Regions from separate parts of the Wukongibacter baidiensis genome, predicted to be linked through region 2. Evidence: riboswitches for the same ligand, from Rfam matches in the RefSeq annotation. Region 2 holds a riboswitch; each other region holds the start of a gene.
What was found. Region 2 has a riboswitch for glycine ahead of gcvT (glycine cleavage system aminomethyltransferase GcvT). Riboswitches for the same ligand answer to the same signal wherever they lie in the genome.

Region 1: it holds a riboswitch for glycine, as region 2 does, so the genes downstream of both, nuoE (NADH-quinone oxidoreductase subunit NuoE) here and gcvT (glycine cleavage system aminomethyltransferase GcvT) in region 2, are expected to answer to the same signal.
Region 3: it holds a riboswitch for glycine, as region 2 does, so the genes downstream of both, R9X47_RS05235 (GrdX family protein) here and gcvT (glycine cleavage system aminomethyltransferase GcvT) in region 2, are expected to answer to the same signal.
Region 4: it holds a riboswitch for glycine, as region 2 does, so the genes downstream of both, R9X47_RS12435 (ACT domain-containing protein) here and gcvT (glycine cleavage system aminomethyltransferase GcvT) in region 2, are expected to answer to the same signal.

What each region holds. Positions count from the first base shown of each region.
Region 1 covers NZ_CP138202.1:3,797,074-3,800,291, forward strand. The annotation lists gene R9X47_RS17175 (asparaginase) at 1-118, shown strand, start outside; gene R9X47_RS17180 (S4 domain-containing protein) at 188-727, opposite strand; glycine riboswitch at 1,668-1,768, shown strand; glycine riboswitch at 1,772-1,850, shown strand; gene nuoE (NADH-quinone oxidoreductase subunit NuoE) at 2,064-2,585, shown strand; gene nuoF (NADH-quinone oxidoreductase subunit NuoF) at 2,589-3,218, shown strand, end outside.
Region 2 covers NZ_CP138202.1:1,870,876-1,874,093, forward strand. The annotation lists gene gcvH (glycine cleavage system protein GcvH) at 1-297, opposite strand, end outside; gene gcvT (glycine cleavage system aminomethyltransferase GcvT) at 332-1,438, opposite strand; glycine riboswitch at 1,808-1,912, opposite strand; gene R9X47_RS08495 (RDD family protein) at 2,181-2,897, opposite strand; gene R9X47_RS08500 (stage II sporulation protein M) at 3,027-3,218, shown strand, end outside.
Region 3 covers NZ_CP138202.1:1,094,547-1,097,764, reverse strand. The annotation lists gene R9X47_RS05240 (DegV family protein) at 1-843, shown strand, start outside; glycine riboswitch at 1,024-1,128, shown strand; gene R9X47_RS05235 (GrdX family protein) at 1,503-1,892, shown strand; gene trxB (thioredoxin-disulfide reductase) at 2,038-2,985, shown strand; gene trxA (thioredoxin TrxA) at 3,166-3,218, shown strand, end outside.
Region 4 covers NZ_CP138202.1:2,753,442-2,756,659, reverse strand. The annotation lists gene R9X47_RS12440 (acetyl-CoA hydrolase/transferase family protein) at 1-1,150, shown strand, start outside; glycine riboswitch at 1,438-1,528, shown strand; gene R9X47_RS12435 (ACT domain-containing protein) at 1,740-2,009, shown strand; gene R9X47_RS12430 (PFL family protein) at 2,029-3,218, shown strand, end outside.

The DNA.
Region 1 (3,218 bases), 1.9 Mb from region 2:
TAACACAGAGGCTCTTGTAGCAAAGCTTATGTGCGGACTAGGGATGTCGGAGGATATTGCTGAAGTTAAGAAATTTATTGAAACACCTATAATGTTTGATATCAACACAGATTGTTAACCCAATCCTAATAAACATATATAAAGTAGTCATCCATAGATAGAAATATGGATGGCTACTTTATTATAATTAAATAAAAATAGTGATTTTATCCTTGTCTCTTATAAAATATTTAGCCTTAGATTTTTTTTCGTTTACTAATATTTGAGAATCTTTAATCCTCTGTTGTATTTGAGTTCGACTTGTATCTGTTAGATTTTCACTTAAAAGCTTATCCAATCTAACCTTATAGTTGTAATTCTTGATAAAAATATCTATCCTATCGATATTTTTTTCACTGTATTCTGAAATAGAGAATTTATCAATCCTCAGCTCTGGGGCACCTTCATTCTTATATTGTTCATCCTTAAGATATCCATTCTGTTCAAGGGAATCAGGATCACTAAGGCTATTTGACTTATTTGAAAGATACTTGTTCAGAATTTTATTCCACGTATGTCCCTTTTCACATTTATATATAGCGTATTTATATATATTTTTGCCATTAGCATTGTGTCTTCTTACCATAGAATCATAGAAGATAACCTTCCTTCCACAGCTTGAGCAATACCTCTCTACACTATCAATCTTTTCTTCGAATAACTCCCAATTTAATGTTAACTGACTCATTTACCTTACCTCCCGAAATTGTCCAGGCAAGGTAAATAGAATTAGTAGTTTTTATTTTTAATATCATATACAACACCTTACCTGTAGTTAGTTTTTAAAAGTCCCGTTGAAGTTTTCAGTAAATATCGGCATGGGTTCACCTCCTTAGCTTTTAATGGAATTGAAAACAAAAAAATAGAGGCGATTAAAATCGCCTCTGGGGTTAAACTATTAATTTATATCCAATCCAAGTGCTGACAGAATAAATCAAATTGAATATAAAAAAACCATGCATAAAATCAGCATGGTCTATAATTAATATTTATATAGCTAAACAATTTAGAAATACAATAATTTTCAATGCAAGAAAATAGGAATCTTCACTAATTTCTTTGAAATATATTTTGATGTTGTTTAACTATAGATAAAACCCTATGCAAATCTTAATTTTCAACATTGTCAAAGAAAGCATCAAAAAAACAGGCATACTATTTAGACGCCTCAAAAGCTTTCTCTAGAATTATTTATTTCCTCTACTTAACAATGTTAAAAAATAATCTTCTCATAAAGTCAATCTACTCCTTCATTTTGTTTTCATCATTTTGATTATACATGAGCTATACAAAGATGTCAAATCATGGAGAAACCAGCGAACAAATAGTACACAAAAAGATTATTCATACACAGTGATTAATAAATAACTAATGGGATTTGTGATGAAAATGAAATTTTTAAAAGTTTAAATTGCAAAATTGATAAAATAATTAGAAAAAATTAGGATAACGTTTGCCTAAAAACCTGTAATTGCATACAAATATTCATTGTATATGTAAAAAAATTAATAAACCATGAAAAATTTTACTTATCTTCTTGCAAATATTGAAATTTTTCGATAAACATGATAATATATATAGAAGTTAATAAATATTCGTAATTGAATGAAAATTTCATAGTTATCCATGTGATGGTAGCGAGAGATACCCCTAGGGGAGCCGAAGAAGCAATATATAGCCTCTCTCAATCTATATAGAATCTTTCAGGCAAAAGGATCGCTATCGGATGGAACTCTGGAAAGACCTTATAGGCGCCGAAGGAGCAATACAAAACATCTCTCTTGTAGAATCTCTCAGGCAAAGAAACAGAGAAGTATGAGTGACGTTTTATTGTGGATGTCATTCATATTTTTTTCTAAACGGATAGGAAACGCTAATGAGAAAGCAAAAAGATTACCTATGGCAAAAATTGTGGTTTTTTTCACAAATGTGGTAATCGTGATTATAAAATAATCAGAGTGACAATATGGGATTGAAGTTTTAATATTCATTTCACGTATATATTTTGAAAGGAGTGGAAACAAATGCAATGCTGTTGTGGGAAAAAGCAATCTAATATGAGTGATCCTCAGATTGATCTTAAAAAGTTAGATCCTGTACTAGAAAAATATAAGGGTGTGTCTGGGAGTCTTATTAGTATTCTTCAGGCGGTACAAGAAATATATAATTATTTGCCTCGCAGGGCTTTAAATTATGTAGCTGAGGAGACGGGAATAAAGCCATCTAAGATACTAGGCGTAGCAACCTTCTATACTCAGTTTAGACTAGAACCTGTAGGTAAATTTGTTATCATGCTATGTCAAGGGACTGCTTGCCATGTTAATGGATCAAAGGCTATTGAAGAGGCCATTTGTGATGAACTTGGTATAAATGAAGGTGAAACCACAAATGATGATTTATTTACATTAGAAAATGTTGCCTGTCTTGGCTGTTGTAGTTTATCACCGGTTATGATGATTAACGGAGAAACCTATGGAAACCTTACACCTGACAAGGCAAAGGAAATTGTAAGGGATATTAAGAAAAAAGAAGGTCAGGAGGTGTAGAGTATGAAGATAGTTATTGGGCAAGGAAGCTGCGGTATTGCAGCGGGAGCAAATAAAGTTCATAAGGAATTTGAAGATGAAATAAAGAATAAAGGTCTTGATGTAGAGCTTACACTTACTGGCTGTATAGGAATGTGCCATCTAGAGCCAATAGTGGATGTTATAGACGAGAAGAATGAAAAGATCACCTATGTAAAGGTAAATCCAGAGATGGTTACAGAGATAATAACAAAGCATATAGTGGGAAAAGAAGTAGCCCATGAGTATGTTATTAGTGGGAATGATCAAGATATATTGGATAAACAAGAAAGAATTGCCCTAAGAAATTGTGGAATCATCAATCCTGAATATATAGAAGAATATATGAAAGATGACGGATATAAGGCCGCTGAAAAATGTATTAAAGAAATGAGTCCCGATGAGGTAATCGAAGAGATTAAGAAATCTGGACTAAGGGGCAGAGGTGGAGCTGGATTCCCGACATGGTTCAAGTGGAATGCGGCTAGGAAATCTCCAGGAGAAACTAAATATATTGTTTGTAACGCAGATGAGGGAGACCCAGGTGCATTTATGGATAGGAGTATCCTAGAGGGTGATCCCCACAGTTTGATTGAGGGTATGATTATTGGAGGA
Region 2 (3,218 bases):
AATCCAGCTTTCATACGGCTTCTCGTTTAAGAGTTCTGGTGAATCCTCTAATTCTTCATTTACTTCTGCGATCTTTCCTGAAATAGGTAAGAATGAATCAGAGGCAGCCTTTACAGACTCAATAACCCCAAAAACATCGCCAGCATCTATTTCGTCATCAACATCTGGCATTTCAACATAAACGATTTCTCCAAGGGCATGCTGTGCATAGTCTGTAATTCCAATAGTAGCCTTATCGCCTTCAACCTTAACCCACTCATGATCCTTTGAATAATAAAGTCCTTCAACTATTTTCATAATAAATTCCTCCTCAAAATTTTTTTCTTTCTCTCTATTTCTTATACTTTTTAGTATAGAATCTCTTACTTACCACCTTAGCCTTCAAGACTCTCTTTCTGACTTGAATCTCTATTGGAGTTTCAAGCTTAGCATATTCAATATCAACCATGGCTAAACCTATATTTTTATTTACAGTTGGCGCAGCATAACCAGTGGTTACAAAACCTATCTTCTTTCCATCTGCCATTACATCGTATCCGTGTCTTGGTATCCCTTTATCTATCATTTCGAAACCAACAATTTTCCTCTTAAGACCCTCTTCTTTTTGCTTTACCAAGGCTTCTTTTCCAATGAAGTTTTCCTTATCAAGTTTTACGAAGAATCCAAGTCCAGCTTCTAACGGCGTTATATCCTCAGATAGTTCATTGCCATAAAGGGGCAGTGTAGCCTCAAATCTTAAGGTATCTCTTGCTCCCAGTCCTGCAGGCTTCAATCCATATTCTTTCCCTGCCTCCGTTAGTTTATCCCATACCAATTCAGCATCATCATGAGCAAGATATATTTCGAATCCATCTTCACCTGTGTACCCAGTTCTAGATACTAGACAATTGGCACCGGCTACTTTTACATCCCTCTTACAATAGAAAAAACCTATTTCCGAAAGCTCAGTGTCTGTCAGTTCCTGCAATATTTTCTGCGCATTTGGACCTTGAATAGCCATTTCAGATACATCATCGGATATGTTAGCAAGTTCCACCTCATAGGTTCCCACATTTTCCTTCATCCATTTAAAATCTTTTTCTATGTTGCTTGCATTAATTACAAGGAAAAAGTGATTGCTTGTAAATTTGTAAACTAGAAGATCATCTACAACTCCGCCATGGGGGTAACACATAAAGGTATAGATAACCTGATTATCTTCAAGTACCGATACATCATTAGTAACCAAGTTTTGAACAAAATCAAAGGCTTCTTTTCCTTTAACCTCAACTTCACCCATATGGGATACGTCAAATAATCCTGCAAAGTTTCTAACTGCTTCATGTTCAGCCGTCAAACCCTCATACTGTACGGGAAGTGCCCATCCTGAAAAGTTAACAATTTTTCCTCCATGCTTTTCATGGGATTTAAACAGAGATGTTTTTCTTAATTCATTCATATTAGAATTCCTCCCTCCAAATTTTCAATCTCAGATCTTTGTTAATGCTTCAGAATATAGTCATAAATTCGTGTCCGATTATTAATTAAATCATCCTTAGTATTATAGGTTAAAGTAATAAATAATATCATTTCATATTAAAAGTTATATGCTATATTCAAAGAAATATTCTCCCCATAGACTCGGGGGGTATATATCACCGCCTTCTACGCCTCATCTTCTTCATTCTATGCAATAAAAAAAGAATATAAGGACATGTAAAATAATCATGCCATCATATTCTCTGTCTTCTGACCTGAGAGCGTCTACATTATTTCAGTCAATAATGTATTTCCCCTTCGGCGCCGAATCCCGGACTCTCCAGAGTTCCATCAAGTAGCGCTCCTTTTGCCTGAAAGTTTCTATAAAAGGCTGGCCACCTTTCATATTGCTTCTTCGGCTTCTTCAATAAAAGATATCTCACGCTACCATCATTTGGCAATTTTCAATTTCGAATAAATATCATCTTAAATGTTATTTTTATAATATAACATTTTTCTGAAAATTTCAACAGTTGATATTGTTTTAACAACAACTTTTTTTATTTTCTTATAAATATATGATTTTTATCGTAATCATGCCACATACGAAGCTTAGCATATGACTTTTTTAGCCCAAAAATGATTTAAACGTGATAACTTTATGCATATTAACAAAATATTACTTTAAGTGACTTGAATAAATATTTGTCAAAGAATACTATTTATAACCTAACGCCTTGCTCTAATAGTTCCTTTAAGAATCTATCATATTCACCTTCATTTTTTTCGATTTCTAGTTTTTCAGCAAAATACTTTCCCAATTCTTTTTCTAGTTCTATAATATTTTCATCAAGGCTACTTTTTCTTTGATAGTATTCTTTCAACAATCTATGTTCTTCTTTAGTAATGGAGTATTTATAGTTCTGTTCTCTGATTTCATTTATTCCTAAAACTATAGGAATATCCTTTTTTTCTACCACCACTACCATTGTTGACCCAACATAATCACCAACTCTTTTATGCTGCTTTGAAAAAAAGATTAGTACTACACCTACACCATAGGCATCAACAATGATTCTAAAAAGATTTCTAATAATAGAGTGTTTTATTGTTATTGGTTCTCCATTATTTCGAAGAGTTCTAATACCTAAAAGTTTTTTACCTGGAGTCATTCCATTCATGGTCATCTCAAATATTATAAAATATCCATAGGTTATTAGCCACACAAGTATTATAACTCCTCCTACAAACCATCCTCCATGTTCATCAAATAAATCCTTAGGATTTATTTGCAGGGCGATAATGGTTATTACAATTACTAGTATGGCAGCCGTTTGAATCAAGGAGTCTACTACGGCAGCTGCTCCTCTAGACCCTAATCCTGCTAACCTATATTCTACCTCTATATTTTCAGGGGTTGTAATCTTTACTGTATTCATGATTTCACTCCATTCCTATCTTTCAATTCAAACCACAGCCCTCTGACACACTTATAATCATTTTCTGGAATTTACCCATTTATTTCTAATTATTTATTTGATACAATGGTTGAGGAGAGGTGATTAAATTTGAAAGATAATCAGTTTATACAGAAACATTCATCTTCTTGGGAAGAATTAAAACGACTTACTGATATATTAGATAAAAAGGGAATTTCAACCCTTGATCCAAATCAATTACGTAAATTTTTATATCTTTTTAGGATGACAAGCCATCATCTTGCCTATTCTAGAACCCACTTTCGAGAAAGTGACGTAGTT
Region 3 (3,218 bases), 780 kb from region 2:
AAGAAGATTAAGTTTATTACGGACAGCTTGTCAGATATACCTAAGCAGATAGCGGATAAATACAATATTAATGTGTTGCCATTGACGGTTAGGTTTGGAACAGAGGAATATAGAGACGGTGTAGATTTAAGTTCTGAAGAATTTTATAAAAAGCTTGAGACTGTTGAAGAAATACCTCAAACCTCTCAAGTAACACCTATAGACTTTAAAAAAGCTATTGAAGAAGCTCTTGAAGACGGATATGAGAACATTATAATTATAAACGGTTCAGGGGGAGTAAGTGGAACACATCAATCTGCAGTAATGGCTAAAGAAGAAATGAATAGAGAGAATATTTACGTATTCGATTCCAGATCCTTGGCATATGGATGTGGAATGATTGTAACAAGAGCAGCTGAAATGGACGAGTTAGGTAAGCCACTCGATGAAATATTAGAAAAGATAAGAGAAATGATTGAAGGAGCTCAGCAAATCTTTTCAGTAGATACTTTGAAATACTTACATAAAAATGGAAGATTGAGCACTGGAAAGATGGCTCTAGGTACTTTGTTAAATGTAAAACCTATTTTAGGAATTATTGATGGTAAGGTTGAACCTATTGATAAGGTAAGAGGAAACAAGAAATTGTATAAAAAAATGGTAGAGATCTGTAGAAAAAGTGGCTTAAAAGAAGGAACTAGAATTGCTATGGGTCATGCTGCCAACAAAGAAGGGTTGGAGAATCTGAAGGAGTTAGTAATAAAAGAATTTAAACCATCGGAAATAGTTGAAGCAGATATAGGATGTACTATTGGCACACACACCGGAGCCGGAGTCCTAGCAATATTCTTTATTACAGAGTAAAATCTAATGCGATTTAAGCAAAAGTGTTCGACAGATTCAAACAAAAAAAGATAAATTCTAATAAAAATTATAAATTTATTAAAAAATTATATTGTAAAACTTTTGACAATATTATATAATGGCTATAGAAGAAAGTTATAGCAATTTAAAAAGTATAAAAAAATTGAATATAAGTACTGGATGAAGGGCTCGGGAGAGAGCCAATATATATTGGCCGCCGAAGGTGTAAATTATGACAATGCCCGTCATAGTGAAATTCTCAGGCAAAAGGACCGTACCTAGACAGATCTCTGGAAAGCCATGTATGCTATTTATATATGGCACCGAAGGGGCAATTTCGATTTCTATTTGAATTTGAAAGAAACTCTCAGGTATAAGACAGAGGAGCAACTGGCAAACATTATTCGCCATTGCTCCTTTTTTTGTTGCCATTTTGTGAATAATATATCTAAAAATGGCTAAAGGATAATAGTACATATTTATTGTTTTCAGCTTTGGAATAGAGTTGAATTCACATTAGCGGATAAAGTTTCGATACAGTATATAATTTGTAAAATTGACACACCCCTAATAAATCAAATAATCAGGAACTAGCAAACAAGGCTAGAAAAACGTTTTCCTTGAAACCTGTATATGTAAAAATGCGGGAGGTGAAATTTTTGAAAAAAACAATAATAACAAATAACGTTTTGGTTTATGATAAATATAATGAAAAGATGGATATAATCTATTTGAAGGAAGCTAGTTACTTAGAAATATTATCTTTTGTCAGAAATAAAATACATGAAGGATACAAGCTTTTAACCCATCCTTTGTCGGGCAGTATAAAGCCGAATGAGACACCATTTAAGTCGGTGGCAATCAGCGCTGAAAAAGGAAAACTAGATATTGAATCCTTGGAAATTATTGAAGCTAGTGGGAATACAGCAAGAAAATTCATCGAAGGTAAAAAGACGCCAAGATGGACTGAGGAGATCTTAGAGGATTTTAGGCTTATTGATTTCAACTTAATTGATGGAGCGATCCAAAGTATGGATCAGTTTTATTAGAAATGTAGGTTAAACCTTATATAAAGGTATTAAATAAATATTAGACAGTTAAATGAAATTTCATTAATAAACTCAAAGAATCAACTTAACCTAAAAAATTACAGAGGAATTTTAATCATTAATTATTAAAGAGGGAGGTTCTATTATGGAGAATTTATATGACGTGTTGATCGTTGGATGTGGGCCAGCTGGTCTTGCTGCAGGACTATATTCTGCCCGTGCAAAAATGAAAACTCTAATCTTAGAAAAAGGTAAGACTGGTGGACAGATTGTAACTACAAATGAGGTTGCAAACTATCCTGGTTCAATCAGAGAGGCTACTGGACCAAGCCTTATAGCTAGAATGGTAGAGCAAGCTGAAGAGTTTGGAGCAGAAAGAAAGATAGACGCTGTAGTTTCAGTTGACCTAGAAGGTAAAATTAAGGTTGTTAAGGGTGAAAAAGAAGAGTACCGCGCAAAGACAGTTATTATCGCAACTGGTGCAACTCCAAGAAAATTAGGAGTTCCAGGTGAAGTAGAATTAACTGGTAAGGGAGTTTCTTACTGTGCTACATGTGACGCTGACTTCTTTACAGACCTAGAAGTATTTGTAATCGGTGGAGGAGACTCGGCTATCGAAGAAGCAATGTACTTAACTAAGTTTGCAAGAAAGGTTACAGTTGTTCATAGAAGAGATACATTAAGAGCAGCTAAATCTATCCAAGAAAAGGCATTTAAGAATGACAAGATAGAATGGATCTGGAATTCAGCACCAGAAGAAATTAAAGGTGAAGGAATTGTAGAATCAATAGTTCTTAAGAATAGAGAAACTGGTGAATTAACAGAATATCAAGCTCACGAAGATGATGGTACATTTGGAATATTCCCATTCATTGGATATCTACCTCTAAGCGATGTATTTAAGGATATGATAGATATGGATGATAGAGGATATATAATAACAGATGATGACATGAAGACAAACATCGGTGGAGTATTTGCAGCTGGAGACATTAGACAAAAGTCACTTCGTCAGGTAGTAACAGCTGTAGCTGATGGAGCAATAGCAGCAGTTCAAGCTGAAAAATATATTGAAAATGCTTTTCATGAATAATATATAAATTACGAAAAATCTATTACATTCCAAAGATTTAACATCCCTAAAATGTTGGCTGTTAAATCTCCAGAATGTAAGATGACTATCGTATTATATACAGATAATCGCTTTGTCCCCTTGGAATTACTAAAAATAAAAAGCGAATATCCCCAAATAAATTACAGGGAGGTTTTTAGAATGTTAGCAGTTGATAAGAACACTTTTGAAGAAGAAGTACTAAAGGCTGATGG
Region 4 (3,218 bases), 880 kb from region 2:
ATGTTTACCAATGGCAGATTATGAATACTTTAGTGATCCAAAATATAAGGACAGCTTTCTTATGGAGGGATGGTTTTATAGCCCGGGTATGAGAAAGGCCCATAAAAATAAGACGGTATCCTTTATACCAAATCACCTGCACATATGTGCAATGAAGAGACTTGCCCATAGAAGGCCCAATGTTTTTATCGGAACGGCATCTACTATGGATAAGCATGGATTTATATCATTATCATTAAGTGCCACCTATGAAAGGGAAATGATTGAAAACGCTGATTTAGTTATTTTAGAAGTAAACCCTAATATGCCTAGGACCTTTGGAGATACAATAATCCATGTAAGTGAAGTGGATTTTATAGTGGAAACCAACTATGAAGTCCCTGAAATACCCGTTTTAGAGCCATCGGAAAAGGACAGAATTATAGGGAAACATATTGCAGATCTTGTAGAGGATGGATCAACAATACAGCTTGGTATAGGAGGTATTCCTAACGCAGTTGCAGCGGAGCTTATGAATAAAAAGGACTTAGGTATACACACGGAAATGTTTACCGATGGTATGGTAGATTTATATGAGGCAGGCGTAATTACGGGTAAAAAGAAAACACTTATGCCGGGAAGAATGGTTGCTACCTTTGCTCTGGGAACGAAAAAACTATATGACTTTATAGATGACAATCCAGCAGTTAATATTCTTAGAGGCTCATGGGTAAATGACCCCTATATAATAGGGAAAAACTATAAAATGGTATCCATTAATACTACCCTTGAAATCGACTTAACAGGTCAGTGCTGTTCAGAATCTATAGGACATATGCAGTTCAGTGGAACTGGAGGTCAAGCGGATACAGCCATAGGTGCACAAAACTCACCCGGTGGCAAGTCAATAATTGCACTCTATTCCACGGCAAAGGTCAGAGTTCCAAATAGCAGTGAAAGAAAAACCATATCAAAAATTGTTACGAGGTTAGCTAGAGGGGCTGCCGTTTCATTATCTAGAAATGATGTTGATTTCGTAGTTACTGAATACGGCGTTGCTGCTTTAAGAGGAACATCGATTAGAGACCGTATAGAAAGACTTATCGGAATAGCCCATCCAGACTTTAGAGATCGGCTAAGGGAAGAGGCAGAAGAGCTTATGATGTGGTAGGTTTTTATGCGATTCAAGGAATTGAAATGTAAAAGATTTATTGCAATTTCTATATAAAAATTTATAAATATTCAAAAATATGTTGATTTTTGCAATGGCTTTGTGCTAGAATCATTCTATATCTAAACACATATGTAGAGATTCCAGTGAAGATTTTAACTTATACACATCAAAAATCCCCAGAATCATCGGATATTTTGATATGTATAAATTAGGTTTTACTAGGAACTCTCTCTAATTTAATATCCTGGATGAAGGTGGCGGAAGTAGTGAATATGACCGCTATTGGACAGACCTCTGGAGAGACTCAATTGAGCACCGAAGGGGAAAGCCAAGAACATTGGTGAAACTCTCAGGTAAAAGGACAGGGGATTAAAACATTAAAGAAGATCATGCAGTTTTTGTGCAGTGTAATAACCCTGCCTATTAATCTTCTTTAGTCTAATCCTGTTTTTACTGAGACTATATCACTATGATGTAGTCTCTTTTGTATTTGAAGTCATTTCTTTAATAAAAAATAAGGGGTCCAAGGGAAATTAATCTTAAAGCTACAAATAGCCAATGATTATTGTAAGAGGGGGAATTTAAAGTGAAAGCAGTTATTACAGTTATAGGAAAGGACAAGATAGGAATTATAGCAGAGATTACTTCAGTTTTAGCGGAGAATAAGGTTAATATTTTGGATATCAGCCAAACGATTTTACAGGATTATTTTACTATGATAATGATTGTTGAGCTTGAAAAGACTGATATTAGCTTTACTATGCTAAGGGAGAAGCTCAACGACGCTGGTGGAAAAATAGGGATGTCGGTAAAAATACAGCATGAAGATATATTTAATGCAATGCACAAAATATAGTAATGGGGGATGAAATAAAATGAGCCAATTTAATAACATAATGGAAACCATACAAATGATTGAAAAGGAAAAGCTGGATATAAGAACTATTACTATGGGCATATCCCTATTAGACTGCTGTGACCCTGATGGAGAAAGGGCCAGAAAAAAAATCTATGACAAAATAACACGATATGCCGAGAAGCTAGTGGAGACTGGAGAGATTATTGAAGAAAAGTATGGTATTCCAATAATTAATAAAAGAATATCAGTAACACCAATCGCATTAGTTGCAGGAGCAAGCAATGATGACAATTATGTGGAGTTTGCTAAAACATTAGACAAGGCTGCAAAAGATGTAGGAGTTAACTTTATAGGTGGCTTTTCAGCCCTTGTGCAGAAAGGATATTCGAAGGCAGACAAAATACTTATAGAATCAATACCTCAGGCCTTGGCGGTGACCGAAAGGGTGTGCTCATCTGTAAATATTGGAGATACAAAGTCTGGAATAAATATGGATGCTGTTAGGGATATGGGGAAGATAATCAAAGAAACAGCATACCTAACAAAGGACAATGACAGTATAGGATGTGCAAAATTTGTAGTTTTCGCCAATGCCGTTGAGGACAATCCCTTTATGGCAGGAGCTTTTCATGGAGTTGGAGAGGCTGAGTGCGTTATAAACGTAGGGGTTAGTGGACCCGGTGTTGTTAAGGCAGCCTTAGAAAAGGTAAGGGGAGAAAGCTTTGACGTTGTTTCTGAGACCATAAAGAAAACAGCATTTAAAATAACGAGGGCAGGACAATTAGTTGCTATGGAAGCTTCGGAAATGTTAGGTGTTCCCTTTGGGATACTGGATTTATCTTTGGCACCGACGCCGGCAGTAGGAGATAGCGTTGCGAGGATTTTAGAGGAAATGGGAATCGAGACCTGTGGGGGGCATGGAACCACTGCAGCTTTGGCGTTATTAAATGATGCAGTTAAAAAAGGAGGCATCATGGCATCATCCCATGTAGGAGGATTAAGTGGAGCTTTTATACCTGTAAGTGAAGATGAGGGAATGATAAACGCAGTTCAGACAGGTGCCCTTAACCTAGAAAAATTAGAGGCAATGACCTGTGTCTGTTCTGTAGGACTTGACATGATAGCAATACCTGGAGATACGCCGGAGACTACTATATCAGCCATTATTGCCGACGAAGCTGCAATAGGAGTTATAAATAAGAAAAC